2 regions of the Peribacillus sp. NPDC060253 genome follow, and region 2 is predicted to be linked to the other one. Evidence: a T-box and tRNA genes for the amino acid it is inferred to sense, from the RefSeq annotation. Region 2 holds a T-box; the other holds one or more tRNA genes.
What was found. A T-box is a leader RNA that pairs with one kind of tRNA and senses whether it is charged. The one in region 2 lies ahead of glyQ (glycine--tRNA ligase subunit alpha), so its partner is inferred to be a tRNA-Gly.
Positions count from the first base shown of each region.

Region 1: it has a tRNA-Gly gene. The T-box ahead of glyQ (glycine--tRNA ligase subunit alpha) is inferred to sense a tRNA for this amino acid. The anticodon was not compared.

Region 1 covers NZ_JBHXAS010000129.1:4,835-12,572, reverse strand. The annotation lists partial or broken rRNA gene rrf (5S ribosomal RNA) at 1-37, shown strand, start outside; tRNA gene ACFWE9_RS22765 (tRNA-Asn) at 83-157, shown strand; tRNA gene ACFWE9_RS22760 (tRNA-Thr) at 161-233, shown strand; tRNA gene ACFWE9_RS22755 (tRNA-Glu) at 263-337, shown strand; tRNA gene ACFWE9_RS22750 (tRNA-Val) at 356-431, shown strand; tRNA gene ACFWE9_RS22745 (tRNA-Thr) at 447-522, shown strand; tRNA gene ACFWE9_RS22740 (tRNA-Tyr) at 541-624, shown strand; tRNA gene ACFWE9_RS22735 (tRNA-Gln) at 729-803, shown strand; tRNA gene ACFWE9_RS22730 (tRNA-Gly) at 807-878, shown strand; tRNA gene ACFWE9_RS22725 (tRNA-Ala) at 900-975, shown strand; gene rocF (arginase) at 1,194-2,096, shown strand; gene ACFWE9_RS22715 (aspartyl-phosphate phosphatase Spo0E family protein) at 2,235-2,420, opposite strand; gene sigW (RNA polymerase sigma factor SigW) at 2,592-3,155, shown strand; gene ACFWE9_RS22705 (anti-sigma factor family protein) at 3,172-3,795, shown strand; gene cdaA (diadenylate cyclase CdaA) at 4,015-4,839, shown strand; gene ACFWE9_RS22695 (CdaR family protein) at 4,832-6,187, shown strand; gene glmM (phosphoglucosamine mutase) at 6,241-7,590, shown strand.
Region 2 covers NZ_JBHXAS010000031.1:36,801-44,538, reverse strand. The annotation lists gene glyS (glycine--tRNA ligase subunit beta) at 1-851, opposite strand, end outside; gene glyQ (glycine--tRNA ligase subunit alpha) at 838-1,734, opposite strand; T-box leader at 1,835-2,012, opposite strand; gene recO (DNA repair protein RecO) at 2,070-2,822, opposite strand; gene ACFWE9_RS10840 (YqzL family protein) at 2,854-2,997, opposite strand; gene era (GTPase Era) at 3,097-4,026, opposite strand; gene cdd (cytidine deaminase) at 4,019-4,417, opposite strand; gene ACFWE9_RS10825 (diacylglycerol kinase family protein) at 4,457-4,834, opposite strand; gene ybeY (rRNA maturation RNase YbeY) at 4,812-5,288, opposite strand; gene ACFWE9_RS10815 (HD family phosphohydrolase) at 5,303-7,459, opposite strand; gene ACFWE9_RS10810 (PhoH family protein) at 7,652-7,738, opposite strand, start outside.

The DNA.
Region 1 (7,738 bases), on a different contig from region 2:
GGGGGTTTCCCCCTGTGAGAGTAGGACGTTGCCAGGCTATTCATTTAAATCTTTAAATGGGTTTAAGGAAACATAATATTATTCCGCAGTAGCTCAGTGGTAGAGCATTCGGCTGTTAACCGAACGGTCGTAGGTTCGAGTCCTACCTGCGGAGCCATATGCTTCCATAGCTCAGTAGGTAGAGCACTTCCATGGTAAGGAAGAGGTCAGCGGTTCGAATCCGCTTGGGAGCTTCCCAATCTATCTATGAACACAAAAGTCCGGCCCGTTGGTCAAGCGGTTAAGACACCGCCCTTTCACGGCGGTAACACGGGTTCGAATCCCGTACGGGTCACCATTTTCAACTCATTAATATGGAGGATTAGCTCAGCTGGGAGAGCATCTGCCTTACAAGCAGAGGGTCGGCGGTTCGATCCCGTCATCCTCCACCATTATATTCATTATTTGCCGGTGTAGCTCAACTGGTAGAGCAACTGACTTGTAATCAGTAGGTTGGGGGTTCAAGTCCTCTTGCCGGCACCATTTACAACCATATATTGCGGAGGGGTAGCGAAGTGGCTAAACGCGGCGGACTGTAAATCCGCTCCTTTGGGTTCGGCAGTTCGAATCTGCCCCCCTCCACCATTTTAATGAAAATCCTGTGGATCAGTTATATATTCTCTATATTAGGGAAATATATGATTACCACTTTTTATTTTGTTGAATATTAATGATACATATCATATTATTGGGCTATAGCCAAGCGGTAAGGCAACGGATTTTGATTCCGTCATGCGAAGGTTCGATCCCTTCTAGCCCAGCCATTTGCGGAAGTAGTTCAGTGGTAGAATACAACCTTGCCAAGGTTGGGGTCGCGGGTTCGAATCCCGTCTTCCGCTTATTATAGTTTACATTCCTTAGGGGCCTTAGCTCAGCTGGGAGAGCGCCTGCCTTGCACGCAGGAGGTCAGCGGTTCGATCCCGCTAGGCTCCACCATCAACTACATACACCAAAACTTACGTCTTAAGCCAAAATGGTTTAAGACTTTTTTTTTATTTAATTTCAGGAGTGACCATTCACGATAGATAATAAGCCTTTTAAAAAAATCCGATAAAACATTAAGATATGAGAAAAGTGACTGCATCTTTATTCATGGAAATGTCCAGTTGAACCACCTTGATATACGATATAAAATAGTGGAAAGGGGGAGTTGTATGTCTATTCAGAAAATTTCTGTCATAGGGTTGCCTATGGACCTTGGTCAAGCAAGGCGTGGGGTGGATATGGGGCCTAGTGCCATTCGTTACGCAGGGGTTATCGAGCGTCTTCAGCAATTAAATATAGAAGTAGAAGATCTAGGCGATATTGTTGTAGGACGTCCTGGAAATGCAAATAAACCTGGAACAAATTTAAAAAACTTATCTCTTGTTGCAAAGGGTAACACTCAGTTAGCTGCAAGAGTAGATGAAATAATAGAAGGCGGTTCTTTTCCTCTTGTACTAGGGGGAGACCATTCAATAGCTATAGGAACATTAGCCGGCGTCGCAAAACACTATGATAATATAGGTGTGATTTGGTACGACGCACACGGTGATTTAAATACGGAAGAAACTTCTCCATCAGGAAATATACATGGAATGCCGCTTGCTGTCAGTATTGGGCTGGGACATCCGGACCTAATTAATATCCATGGTTCCGCTCCAAAAGTGAAACCGGAAAATATCGTAATAATTGGTGCAAGGTCATTGGATGAAGGGGAAAAAGAACTTATACGTGATAAAGGGATTAAAGTATTTACGATGCATGAAATCGACCGCATGGGTATGACAAGGGTCATGGAAGAATGTATAGGTTATTTAAGAGAAAGAACGGACGGTGTCCACCTTTCATTGGATCTGGATGGGGTAGATCCGTCAGATGCACCTGGAGTAGGAACACCGGTGAATGGTGGTATAAGTTATCGGGAAAGCCATTTGGCCATGGAAATGCTTGCGGAATCCAACTTGATTACGTCAGCTGAATTCGTTGAAGTGAATCCCATTTTAGATGAGCGAAATAAAACGGCGATCGTTGCCGTGGCACTCATGGGATCGCTATTTGGAGAAAAGTTATTATAACTGTTAAAATAAAAGAAACAGTAACCGGCTTGTAATGGGTTACTGTTTTTTATATGCTAGAAGACGTAGGTTTATTGTCCAGGGTGTAAGTATCATAAGCATAACTGTATATAGATGGTTGCAATTGCATAACCATATTCACTTAAGAGCACGTCGGTCCGTGAGACTTTCACTTCTTGTCAAATGTAGGTATTGATTGATTAAGATATCCAGCTTGCTGCTTACTTCAACAACTTCAGTATCAACCATCGAAGAACGGGAGGCCAATATCATCATTTTCTGTCTGTATTGCTCAATATGGTCTAAAATTTGTTCTGCTTTCATATAGAGATTCACTCCCTCATATTTACAATTTCTTACTATATAACCCTGTTTTTTTTTTCTTAAACATAAAATGTAAAACTTTGTTAAAATTAATGTATTAAATTTTTGAAACCTTTCAGCTTGCGATTCGTAATAATCGTATAGCCGCATGAGCGGGGGTAATACCGGAAAATGGATGCACTCATTAAAGAGAGAATTAATCAAGTATTAAAGGGAGACCATAATGCATTTGGGGAAATTGTCGAAATTTACAAGGACAAAGTTTTCCAGATATGTTTCAGGATGCTCGGAAACAGGCAAGAAGCAGAAGATTTGGCACAGGAGGCCTTTGTAAGAGCCTTCGTGAATATCCGCAGTTTCAATATACAAATGAAATTTTCCACATGGTTATATCGGATTGCCACTAACCTTTGTATTGACCGTCTTCGCAAGAAAAAACCAGATTACTACCTAGATGCAGATGTTGCTGGAACAGACGGATTGAATATGTATTCCCAAATTGCATCGGATATGGCGAAGCCCGAGGAAGAGGTTGAATCTTTAGAATTACAGGAAACCATTCAGGCGGAGATAATGAAATTGCCCGAGAAATACCGATCGGTAATCGTATTGAAGTATATTGAAGAGTTATCTTTAAAGGAAATCAGCGAAATACTCGATTTGCCAGTCGGTACGGTTAAGACGAGAATACATCGTGGTCGGGAAGCCTTGCGTAAACAACTACGCCATTTATAAAAAGAAGGTGAGAAAAATGAACTGCCATGAGGAAATCATTGAATATATGCATGATTATTTAGATGAGGACATCAAACCGGAGCATAAAGAAGTTTTACGGGAGCACTTGCATACGTGTGCTGAATGCCGGAATTATTTTCATGAAATGAAAAAGGCGGTCGCTCTTGTACAGAGTACTTCCCATATTAAGGCGCCGGATGACTTTACAGCAAAGGTAATGGCTCAATTGCCAAAGGAAACGAAAACAACGGGCGCCAAACGTTGGTTTAAAAGCCATCCCTTCATGACAGCGGCAGCCATGTTCATTATATTGATGACAGGTTCTGTTTTTTCCACTTATAATCAGGACGAACATTTTTCAGTTTCCAAACAGCCCAATTTAGTAGTAGAAGGTGAAACGGTTATTGTGCCTGCAGGTGAGAAAATCGAGGGAAATGTGGTAGTTCAAAATGGTAACATTCAAATAGATGGTGAAGTAGAGGGAGATGTGACAGTCATAAATGGACATAAATATATGTCCAAGGCAGGGAATGTGACAGGAAGCATCCGTGTCATTGACCAAGCTTTTGAGTGGGTGTGGTATAAAGTAAAGGATACTGCAACGTCGTTGGTTCCTTCTAAAGAGGAAGAAAAGGAATAGGAGTGTAGAAGCTGAGAAGAGGACATCGTTTTTCATATACGGTGACTTCGCTCAGCTTTATTTTTTAATGAAAAGGGATTCATTTTCCATTATTCGTTCTTAACATGCAAATTTCTCACACTAGTTTTAGATGTATCATTTAAAAAATGGTATACTATTAAAGTTATTACATAACGATTGTAATTGTTATTTGGAGTAATACTGACTGGAGGAAACAACATGTCTTTATCCAATTTGAATGTTTGGGACTATGTAATAAATTTCATTGATATTCTCCTTGTTTGGTTTGTGATATATAAATTGTTAACTATTATTCGAGGCACGAAGGCTATTCAGCTGCTAAAAGGAATTTTTGTAATTGTAATTGTAAAAAGCTTAAGCAACCTGTTTGGTTTCAATACACTTGGATGGTTAATGGCACAAGTCATGAATTGGGGAGTACTGGCAATTCTTGTAATTTTTCAACCTGAACTGAGAAGGGCACTAGAACAATTAGGACGCGGGAAGCTCTTTGCAAGGGGCACCGTTCCAGAAGAGAATCAGCAAGAACGCTTAGTTGAAGAAATCCTGAAGGCGTCCACGTATATGGCGAAAAGGCGGATCGGAGCCTTGATTACGATAGAAAAAGGAACAGAGCTGGGGGATTATGTGGAAACGGGGATTCCTCTAAAGTCCTATATTTCTTCAGAACTGCTCATCAATATCTTTATACCTAATACGCCACTCCATGATGGCGCGGTTATTTTGCAGAATAACCAGGTGGCAGCTGCAGCTTGCTACTTACCATTATCGGAAAGTCCATTCATATCAAAAGAACTTGGTACCCGGCATAGGGCTGCCATTGGCATGAGTGAAGTGACGGATAGTCTTACGATTGTTGTTTCAGAAGAAACGGGAGGGATATCCGTTACTAAAAACGGGGAACTCTACCGGGATTTGAACCAAGAATCTTTCAGGGCCATGCTTACAAGTGAGCTGGTAGTGGAAAACATCAAATCAACTTCCTCAGGCATCTGGAATTGGAGGGGGAAAAAGAATGGATAAATTCACTAATAGTGCTTGGTTTATGAGAATCGTAGCCTTTGCCTTGGCAGCACTTTTGTTCATTTCCATTAACTTTGAGATGGAGTCGGATAAAAAATCCCTTGGTTTATCGACAGCCCCTGAAATCAGTACGGAGACCATAGAAAATGTACCTGTTGAAGTGTACTATGACCGTGAAAATCTGGTAGTGAGCGGTGTGCCGGAAACGGTGGATGTTACTCTAAAGGGAGCAAAAAGTCTATTGATAAATGCAAAAAACCAAAGGGATTTCAAAGTTTATGTAGACCTATCGGATCCTGAAATCTCAATGGGGGATAGAACTGTCACATTTAAAATAAGTCAGTTGAATGAAAAGTTAGTGGCGACAATCGATCCGGAATATGCAGAAGTCAATGTTCAGGAACGAGTGACGAAGGAGTTCTCCGTTGAAGCAGAGTATAATCACTCATTACTTGAAGATGGATATACCGCTGGACAGCCAACCGTGAGCCCTCAAACTGTTAAAATAACAGGCGCCAAAGACGCGATTGAACAAATTTCCTATGTAAAGGCAAACCTTGAAATAAGTAAGGGACTTGATGAAACGGTGAATGGGAAGGCAACCGTTAAAGCTCTTGACCGGGACTTGAATAAGTTGGATGTGACGATCGAGCCTGCTTCGGTAGCCGTTTCTTTAAAAGTGAGCATACCTTCAAAGACGGTTTCCATAGCACCAAAGCAAACCGGGAAGGCAAAGGATGGCATTAGGATCAAGAGTTTAAGTGTCGATCCTAAAGAGGTCACCTTATTTGGGTCAGAAACGAGCCTGGAAAATATAAGTGAAATAGATTTACCTGTAAATATCTCCAAAATTGATGGTGATACGGAATTGGAACTCGATCTTACTAAACCGGATAGTGTACAAAAAATGTCCTTGGGTAAGGCAAAGGTCAAAATTCGTACGGAAAAAGTGGACGTAGATGAAGAGAATGCAGAACCAGTCGAAGAAGAGAAAGAACAAGTAAAAGAACAAGATGAACAAGAAGAACAAGAAAAAGTAGTCGAAAAAGATGAACCCGCTGCCATTGAGTCTAAGACATTCAATAATATGAATATAGAGCCTGTGGGCATACAAGCAGACCAAGATGCCGAATTGGAAACCGATGTAACAAGCATTACTTTGCTTGGTGAGGCGGATGATTTGAAGAAAATAACTAAAGACGACATTAATCTTACAGTAGATGTGAGTAATTTAGATGAAGGTACACATGATGTAGAACTGGTGGTAAAAGCGCCTGCGGGAGTGAATTGGGAACTGGATTCTAAAACGATTAAGGTCTCCATTACTCAAAAAGACGAAGCGACATGACCTTCCTTTAACATCATTTAATTCAGTAACGATTAGAAGAAGGAGCGATAAAGATGGGCAAATATTTTGGAACAGACGGAGTAAGGGGTATTGCGAATAGCGAATTAACACCGGAGTTGGCATTTAAACTAGGCCGTTTTGGTGGTTACGTTCTTACTAAAGATACAGAAAAACCCAAAGTGCTGATAGGGCGCGATACACGTATTTCAGGTGAAATGCTGGAAGGTGCACTTGTAGCTGGTCTATTATCCATTGGGGCTGAAGTTATGCGCCTTGGTGTCATTTCGACACCAGGAGTTGCCTATTTAACAAAGGCCCTTAGTGCTGAAGCGGGTGTCATGATTTCCGCTTCGCATAATCCGGTAGCGGATAATGGCATTAAATTCTTCGGCCCAGATGGATTTAAGCTCTCCGATGATCAAGAAGCGGAAATTGAAACACTGTTAGATTTGGAAAAGGATGAACTTCCACGTCCCGTTGGCGGAGATTTAGGTCATTTGAACGACTATTTCGAAGGTGGTCAAAAGTACCTCCAGTACTTGAAGCAATCAGTGGATGAAGAATTTACAGGCATCCATGTTGCGCTTGATTGTGCACATGGAGCAACATCATCTTTAGCCATGCATTTATTTGCTGATCTGGATGCAGACATCTCTACAATGGGGGCATCGCCAAATGGATTGAACATTAATGATAAGGTAGGTTCCACTCATCCTGAGGCACTGGCTGAATTCTTAAAAGAAAAAGGTGCGGATGTCGGACTTGCTTTCGATGGCGACGGGGACCGCGTCATTGCCATAGATGAAAAGGGAAATATTGTGGACGGCGACCAAATCATGTATATCTGTGCGAAATACTTGAAAGAAAATAATCGTCTGAAACAGGGAACAGTGGTTTCCACAATCATGAGTAACCTAGGTTTTTATAAAGGTCTTGAAGAGCATGGCATACAAAGCGCCCAAACGGCAGTGGGGGATCGCTATGTGGTAGAAGAGATGCGAAAAGGCGGCTATAACCTTGGCGGCGAGCAATCCGGACATATTATCTTCCTGGACTATAACACGACAGGAGATGGCTTATTGACGGGTTTACAGCTTGTAAACATCATGAGTGATACACAAAAGACCTTATCGGAGCTCGCTGGTGAGATGAAGAAATATCCACAAACACTTATCAATGTCAGAGTAACCGATAAACATGCTGTAACTGATAATGAAAAGGTACAGGAAGTCATTAGGGAAGTAGAAGGGGAAATGGCCGGAAACGGTCGTATCTTGGTGAGACCATCCGGTACTGAACCGCTAGTCCGTGTTATGGCTGAAGCACCGACTACTGAAGAATGCACAAATTATGTTGATCGCATCGTCTCTGTGGTAAGAGCGGAAATGGGAATAAGCGAATAACCAATCATATGCATAAAAGGAACCAATATTCCTTTTATGCATATTTTTATAAAGAAGTTCTTTTTCCTTGGTCACGGTAATAAAGAATTGACCTATGTCCCTTATTTAAGGTATGATTATCCTGATTTACATCTCATTTTCTATAAAA
Region 2 (7,738 bases):
TAACGTTGGTGTTCCTTCATCGAAGTGATCAGTACCTCTGCAGGAAGCTCAAGGAATTCTTCTTCAAAATGTCCAAATAACGCCGTTGGATACTCTACCAAATTATTGACTTCTTCAAGCAGTTCTTCATCAACTGGGATGATCCAGCCTTTTTCCTGCTCAAGCTTTTTAATTTGATCTAAAATAACTTGTCGGCGTTTATCAGGATCCGCCATGACAAATTGTTTTCTTAATGTTTCTTCGTACTGTGCCGGCTCTTCGATGATTGCGTTATCGCCCAAGAAACGATGTCCCTTCGTTTCACGGCCCGTTTCCACATCAGCGATGGTAAATGGCACTACCTCATTACCGAACAAGGCAATCAGCCATTTAATCGGCCGGACGAAGCGGAGCTCTTGATTGGCCCAACGCATATTTTTCGGGAACGTCATGCCGCTGATGATTTCAGCAAGCTGAGACAAAAGCTGAACTGTCGGCTGTCCTTTAATGAATTTATTCACATGGACATATTCAACACCCTTAAGTTCTTTAAAATAAATATCCTCTGAAGTCATCCCTTGACCCCTGACGAATCCCAATGCTGCTTTAGACCAGTTGCCTTCGCTATCCAAAGCGATTTTCTTAGCCGGTCCTTTTGCTTCTTCTTCGATATCCTTTTGCGATGCTTCCACGTCTTTCACCAATATGGCCAAACGTCTTGGTGTGGAAAAAGCTTCAACCGTTCCGAATTCAATCGCTTTTTCCGTTAGCCATTTCTGCACTTTATCTGACAACTGTTTCATGGATGCTGTCACAAAACGAGCCGGCAACTCTTCCAATCCAATTTCCAATAACAAATCACGCTTGCTCATTTGTATTCTCCCCTTTCAATTTTAGTATCGGGAAGCCTAATTTTTCCCGCTCCTCATAGAAGGTTTTAGCAACCTTACGCGCTAAGTTACGGCACCGGGCAATATATCCGGTTCTTTCCGTCACCGAGATGGCCCCTTTGGCATCCAAAAGGTTAAAAGTATGTGAGCATTTCAAAACATAATCATAGGCTGGATGTACAAGCCCTTCTTCCATTTGGCGATGTGCCTCCTTTTCATACATTGTGAAAAGTTGAAACAGCATATCAAGGTCCGATGTTTCAAAGGTATATTTTGAGTGCTCATATTCCGGCTGTCCAAAAATATCACGTACTGTGAATCCTTCTGTCCATTCGAGGTCAAATACGTTTTCCTTATCTTGAATGTAAGAAGCAAGACGTTCGATCCCGTATGTAATCTCCACGGAAACCGGCTTACACTCAAGACCGCCTACTTGTTGGAAATATGTAAATTGTGTAATTTCCATACCATCAAGCCAAACTTCCCAACCGAGACCAGCACATCCTAGAGATGGATTTTCCCAATTGTCCTCTACAAAGCGAATATCATGTTCAAGCGGATTAATCCCTAATGATCGCAGTGAATCCAGATATAATTCTTGGATATTGTCTGGTGACGGCTTCATGATCACTTGGAATTGATGATGCTGATACAGCCGATTAGGATTCTCACCATAACGGCCGTCTGCCGGACGGCGTGACGGCTCCACGTAAGCAACGCTCCAAGGCTCAGGTCCAATGGCTCTAAGGAACGTATATGGGCTCATCGTTCCAGCCCCTTTCTCGACATCATAAGCATTCATTAAGATGCAGCCCTGTTCTGACCAATGCTTTTGTAACGTTAAAATCATATTTTGAATATTCATCGTACACCTCCAGGTTATTTAAAACGGCTCTTTGAAAAATTCGGGAACGGAATTCATACACTTTTTTGCAAACAAAAAACTCCCGTCCCTATGCGAAATGCATAGGGACGAGAGTTTACCCGCGGTTCCACCCTAATTGCCGTTTATTAAAACGGCCTCTTTTCAAAGCAATATGCTCCGGAAACGCCCTTCCCTGTAAATCCATATCCCGGCTTCCACTATCCCAGGTTCGCTTTTTATGGAGAATGACAGATACTCTTTTCCATCAACGCAATCTTCTTATTTTGATGATTAGAATTTTATACAAACTAGCTTGGAATGTCAATAGGCCAGAACTAAAACATATCTTTCATCGTATCAATCTGTTTTAGGAACTTTTTTGATTTCAAATGAAGGCCAGAATATTCCTCATAGTAAGCATCAATGATTTTCCGCAGTTCTTTTTTCGTTTCAGGCTTAACGGAAATGTTTCCGAGTCTTGATAAATCCAAATAATAAAATATCCGCAGCAATTTGACGGCTGCCGGTGAAATTTTATAATGATAGGGGTCTTTTCCCAGACAGCGGTGGCAAATAAAACCCGCCTCCCGAAGCGAGAATGAGAATTCCCCTTCCGTTTCGCCACAAACAGCACATTGATCAAGCACCGGGTTAATCCCGTTGACGGGCAGCATTTTCATTTCAAAAATGAATTTCAAAACTTCTGCATCATATTCTTCGTTTATGTAATGCAAGGTTTGCGAAAGCAATTCAAACAAATATGGATTCGGTTTTTTATCATCGACGCTTTTATCAAGCAATTCAACAATGTAAGAAGCATAGGCAGTGGCAAAAAGATCCTCCCTAATAAAACGAAGCGAGTCGACCATTTCCCCCTGCTGAAGACTTCCGAGTCCGGTTGATGTTGTTACAAGAAAATACCCGGAGCAAAAAAGCTGGGTGACGGCAGCAAGCCTACTGTTAGGTTTACTGGCTCCTCTAGCCATAACACCAATTTTTCCTAGCTCTCGGGTATATATAGTAATGATTTTGTTATTTTCTCCATATGCAGTTCGCCTTATGACAATGCCTTCACATTTTTGGAGCACCAAGACACCACCCATGCTCGCCAAGACTAACCTATGAAACAGGAAAATCAAATTCTGCTAGCTCTTCATTCAATACCAAGGGTCTCTCCTGTCTTTCGACTTCTATCTCCTTAAACAGCAAATAGGTGTCCACATTACCTGTTTCACTAAATAATTCCCAGGTAAAATCCAACATATAAAGCCCACCTTTCATTTTTAACTAGCAATATGAATATCCGACCATATGATTAGCTTGACCGTTTTCCAAACTTTCATGAAGCGTAAATTTTGCTAATTAATACTCGCTCTCATTGAAACCATAATCGCGAAGCTGGCTGGCTTTGTTACGCCAATCCTTCTGTACCTTGACCCACAGTTCCAAGAATACCTTTGAGCCCAGTAAGTTCTCTATGTCCACTCTCGCACGGCTCCCGACTTCTTTAAGCATTTTCCCTTGCTTTCCGATGACGATGCCTTTTTGTGAATCACGCTCGACAACAATCGTCGCCATGACATTAATGGTATCGCTGTTGTCCATTTTTTTAATTGAATCGATGACAACGGCCACTGAATGCGGAATTTCTTCACGTGTCAGGTGAAGTACCTTTTCACGGACCAATTCGGAAATGATAAAACGTTCCGGATGGTCGGTCACTTGGTCAGCTGGATAAAACTGTGGCCCTTCTGGCAGGTGGTCCTTTATCTGGGCAAGCAGTGTATCGACATTATTTCCTTCAAGCGCAGAAATCGGAACGACTGCCGCAAAAGGGTATAGTTGTTGGTATTTTTCAATGATCGGAAGCAATTCATCCGGGTGCATCGCATCGATTTTGTTTACTACAAGGAAAACAGGCGTTTTTACGGTTTGAAGTTTTTCAATGATAAACTCGTCACCACGTCCGTATCCTTCGGTCGCATTGATCATGAAGAGAATCAAATCGACTTCTTTCAATGTATTCGTCGCCACTTTCATCATAAAGTCGCCAAGTTTATGCTTTGGTTTATGGATGCCTGGTGTATCAATGAAAATCATTTGTGAATCGTTTTGTGTTAGGACACCCTGAACCTTATTTCTAGTAGTTTGCGGTTTATCACTCATGATGGCAATTTTTTGACCGATAACCCGGTTCAGAAACGTGCTTTTTCCGACATTAGGTCGGCCAATAATCGAAATGAAACCTGATTTGTAACCTTTTACTTGTGTTTCGTCAAATAATTTATCCATTTAAATCCTCCGGTGAAAAAGCTCCTGGAAGCAATTCCTGTACTGTTAGTTCTTTTATATCCCCATTTAAGTTGGTCAAAACAACCGGCATATCCTGTTCGCACAGTTCTGAAATAACCTGCCTGCACGCCCCGCATGGAGAGACGGGACCATCGGTATCTGCCACGACTGCAAGTTTGGTGAATGTTTTATCGTTATGGGCATAAGCGCTGAATAAAGCGGTCCTTTCGGCGCAATTACACATGCTGTATGCAGCATTTTCTATATTACAACCATGATAGACCTTGCCATCCGCGGTTAAAAGGGCTGCACCCACTTTAAATTTGGAATAAGGCACATAAGCTTTTTCCCTTGCTTTTTTAGCTTCCTCAATCAATTCATTCGTATTCAATTCACATCGTCCTTTCAAATTGAGTACCATTTTCGCCACCTACAGGCCAAACTTAGGCAAAAAGATAATCAAACCAACTATTATAGAAAATATAGCATATATGAATACAGCTCCGGCTGCAATATCTTTTGCCTGCTTGGCGAGTGGATGGATTTGATCCGTTACTAGGTCTACTACCCTTTCAATCGCTGAATTAACTAGCTCTAGCGTAATAGTCCCGGCAATGGCTGCCAAAATGAAGAGCCATTCCATCCCATTCAATGAAAAGTACCAGCCAAAGAATACGACGATTGCCGTTAACGCGAAATGAATCTTAATATTGCGCTCCGTTCGTACTGCCTCCAAAATCCCCTGACAGGCAAAAGAGAAACTTTTTAATAAAGGATACCGTTTTTTATCCTTCTCTTGAAAGTCCATATTCTTCCAAGATCTCCTTTTGTTTAGTGAACATCTCTTTTTCCTCTTCTTCATTCATGTGATCGAAGCCTAATAAATGCAGAAAACCATGCAGCGCTAAAAATCCAAGTTCACGGTCAAAAGAATGACCATATTCTTCAGCCTGCTCTTTCGTGCGCTCAATGGAAATGATGATATCGCCTAACATGCGAGGCATTTCCGCGCCGACAATTTCCACTTCATCTTCACCCATTTCTTCAAGTGCAAAAGAAATGACATCTGTAGCTGAATCTTTATGACGATATTCTTTATTGATTTCCCGAATTCTCTCATTGTTTACAAATGTGACAGACAACTCGGTATCTAATTCAATGTTTTCTTTTTTTGCTGCAAATTGCAGAATGCTTTCAACAAGTTGCTGAGCTTCTTCCGTTACTTCGTTCGTTTCATCCAATAAATCGATTTCTAAAATCATTCTTTCACCTTCTGTCATAATTTATCCGGCTCCGGATATTCAATCCTGGAGTGGAAGATACCGTTCAGCGATTCACATAAGGAATGCTTCACGATACTCAATTCTCTCATAGTAATGTCACATTCATCAAATTGACCATCTTGAATCCTGTCCTGAATAATGAAACTTACCAATTCTTCAATCTTATCCGGAGTTGGGTGCTGCATAGATCTCACTGCAGCTTCCACACTATCGGCTATGCCTATGACGGCTACTTCCTTCATTATCGCCCTCGGCCCAGGATAGCGGTAAGCTGCCTCCAGTGTGGCTTCATCCTCTTTTTTTGCCTTATGGTAGAAAAATTTCAATAATGTGGTCCCATGATGCTGCTCTGCAATATCCACAATCTCTTTCGGGAATTTATGACTGCGCAACATCTCCCCGCCATCGACGGCATGGGCAATGATGATATCCTTGCTCGTTTCCGGGAGCAGTCGATCATGAGGATTCTCCGCATTCATCTGGTTTTCGATGAAAAAATGCGGCCGCTTCGTTTTACCGATATCATGATAATAACTGCCGACCCTTGCCAGCAATCCATTTGAACCGATGGCTTCACAAGCAGATTCCGCCAAATTGGCGACCATTACACTATGATGGTAAGTCCCAGGAGCCTCAATCAAGATCTTCCGCAGTAATGGATGATTAGGATTTGCAAGTTCAATTAGCTTCATGGATGATAAGATCCCAAAACCTGCCTCGAAAAACGGTAACAAGCCCATTGTCAAAACCGCTGAACCCACTCCAGAGCCAATGGCAGCAAGAGCATAATACAAATACTCCATTCTAGTATAATGGCCGTCCATAATAAAGATGAGTGAATAGACAAAGGCCATATTTATTAAAGACAATAGCAACCCTGCAACAAGTACCTTTGATTTGAAATTAGGCCTCGATAAGATGATGATTGCCGACAATCCACCGAAAATGATAAAAAGCCCCATCGAGAAATCCAAATTGCCAGGTGTATCACCATTAAATATAATCGTACCATACGAACCTAACAAGATGATCATGGCTACCGCCAACTTATCATTCAATAATATCTTGATGAGCATCGCCGCCATCGCACCCGGGAAGACGTATTCCAAATTCGAGTTTTTCAGGTCTGCAAGAATGCTGACCGTTTTCATCGTAGTCATGGAAAGGATAAAGACAAGACTGAAGATCAATAGTTGATTATACTTGTTATCCTTATTGGAAATGGAATAGTAGAAAAAGTAATAAAATGCGGTAAATGTTAGAAAGATGAATAGCAGCAAGCCAATATATGGGTAAATCGTAGACTCCGTATTTAAAAACCCTGCAAGTTCAAGCTGCCGGTATACATCCCTATCCACTAACTGATTTTCTTCAACAATGATCTGTCCTTGGAGGATCCTGATGGGCTCCACGCTTTCGATGGCTTTCCTGCGCTGTTCCTCGGTTTTATCCTTATCGAAAAACACATTCTGGATGATTGCCGTACGGGCAAGGGAATTAGAGGCTTTTTTCATATCGCTGCTTATGCTCATATAGCCCAATTCCTCTACTACCTTTTTCTTGGCATTTTCGACGTCACTAGCTGCGATCCTGGAGCTCATCACATTATTCACGGCAGTAATGGTTGAATCCTTCGCTATTTCCAACTCATCTTCATCCGCCTGCACTAAAGCAAGGAAGACGGATTCCTCAATATTTTTATTGACTTCATCTGTCAATTTTTCTTTTAAAATGGAAACCTTTTGAGCATCCGTCTTTATGGTCTCCTTTTTATTTTCCTTACCCTCATCTTTTTTATGATCTTTATCGGGGTCCGTTTCTTTATTCACCTCGATCGCTGAATCGAAAATGGATGAGATCAGATCGACTTTATTTTTCGCATATTCTTTTTTTAAAGTATATACATCCGCCACTTGTTTTGAAATCTCTTCTTTTTCTTGTTCCGTCTTATAGGTATCCTCCACCGTCTTGGTTGAGCGAATGGTTTGTTCCGCAGGCTTGAAAAGCTCTACCTGGACCCTTTCTGGTTTAACGTTTGAAAACATTAATGCATAAGCAAACAAACCAAGTATGATAAACAAAAGCACTTGAAAAAAGCGATGGACCAATAGCCCTTTTATTTTAGTGAAAAATTTCTGGATTCGATTCAAGGAAGGTCCTCCTAAAAAAATGATGTTTATTATTCTAGATATGTAAAATCATAACAGTTTTTATGTAAATTTTCACCTTCGTATTGATAAATGTAAAGCTTCTTTCGTTCCATTACCACTTTTCCCTAAAAAAGGTATGTCATTTTAGACACATCGCGAAAAATCCGCCGATTGAAAATGGCGGATTTTTTCTTATTCCTTCGCTTGCTCGTAAGCAGTAATGATTTTGGCAACAAGCGGATGTCTTACTACATCACTTTGTTCAAAATAAACAAAGGC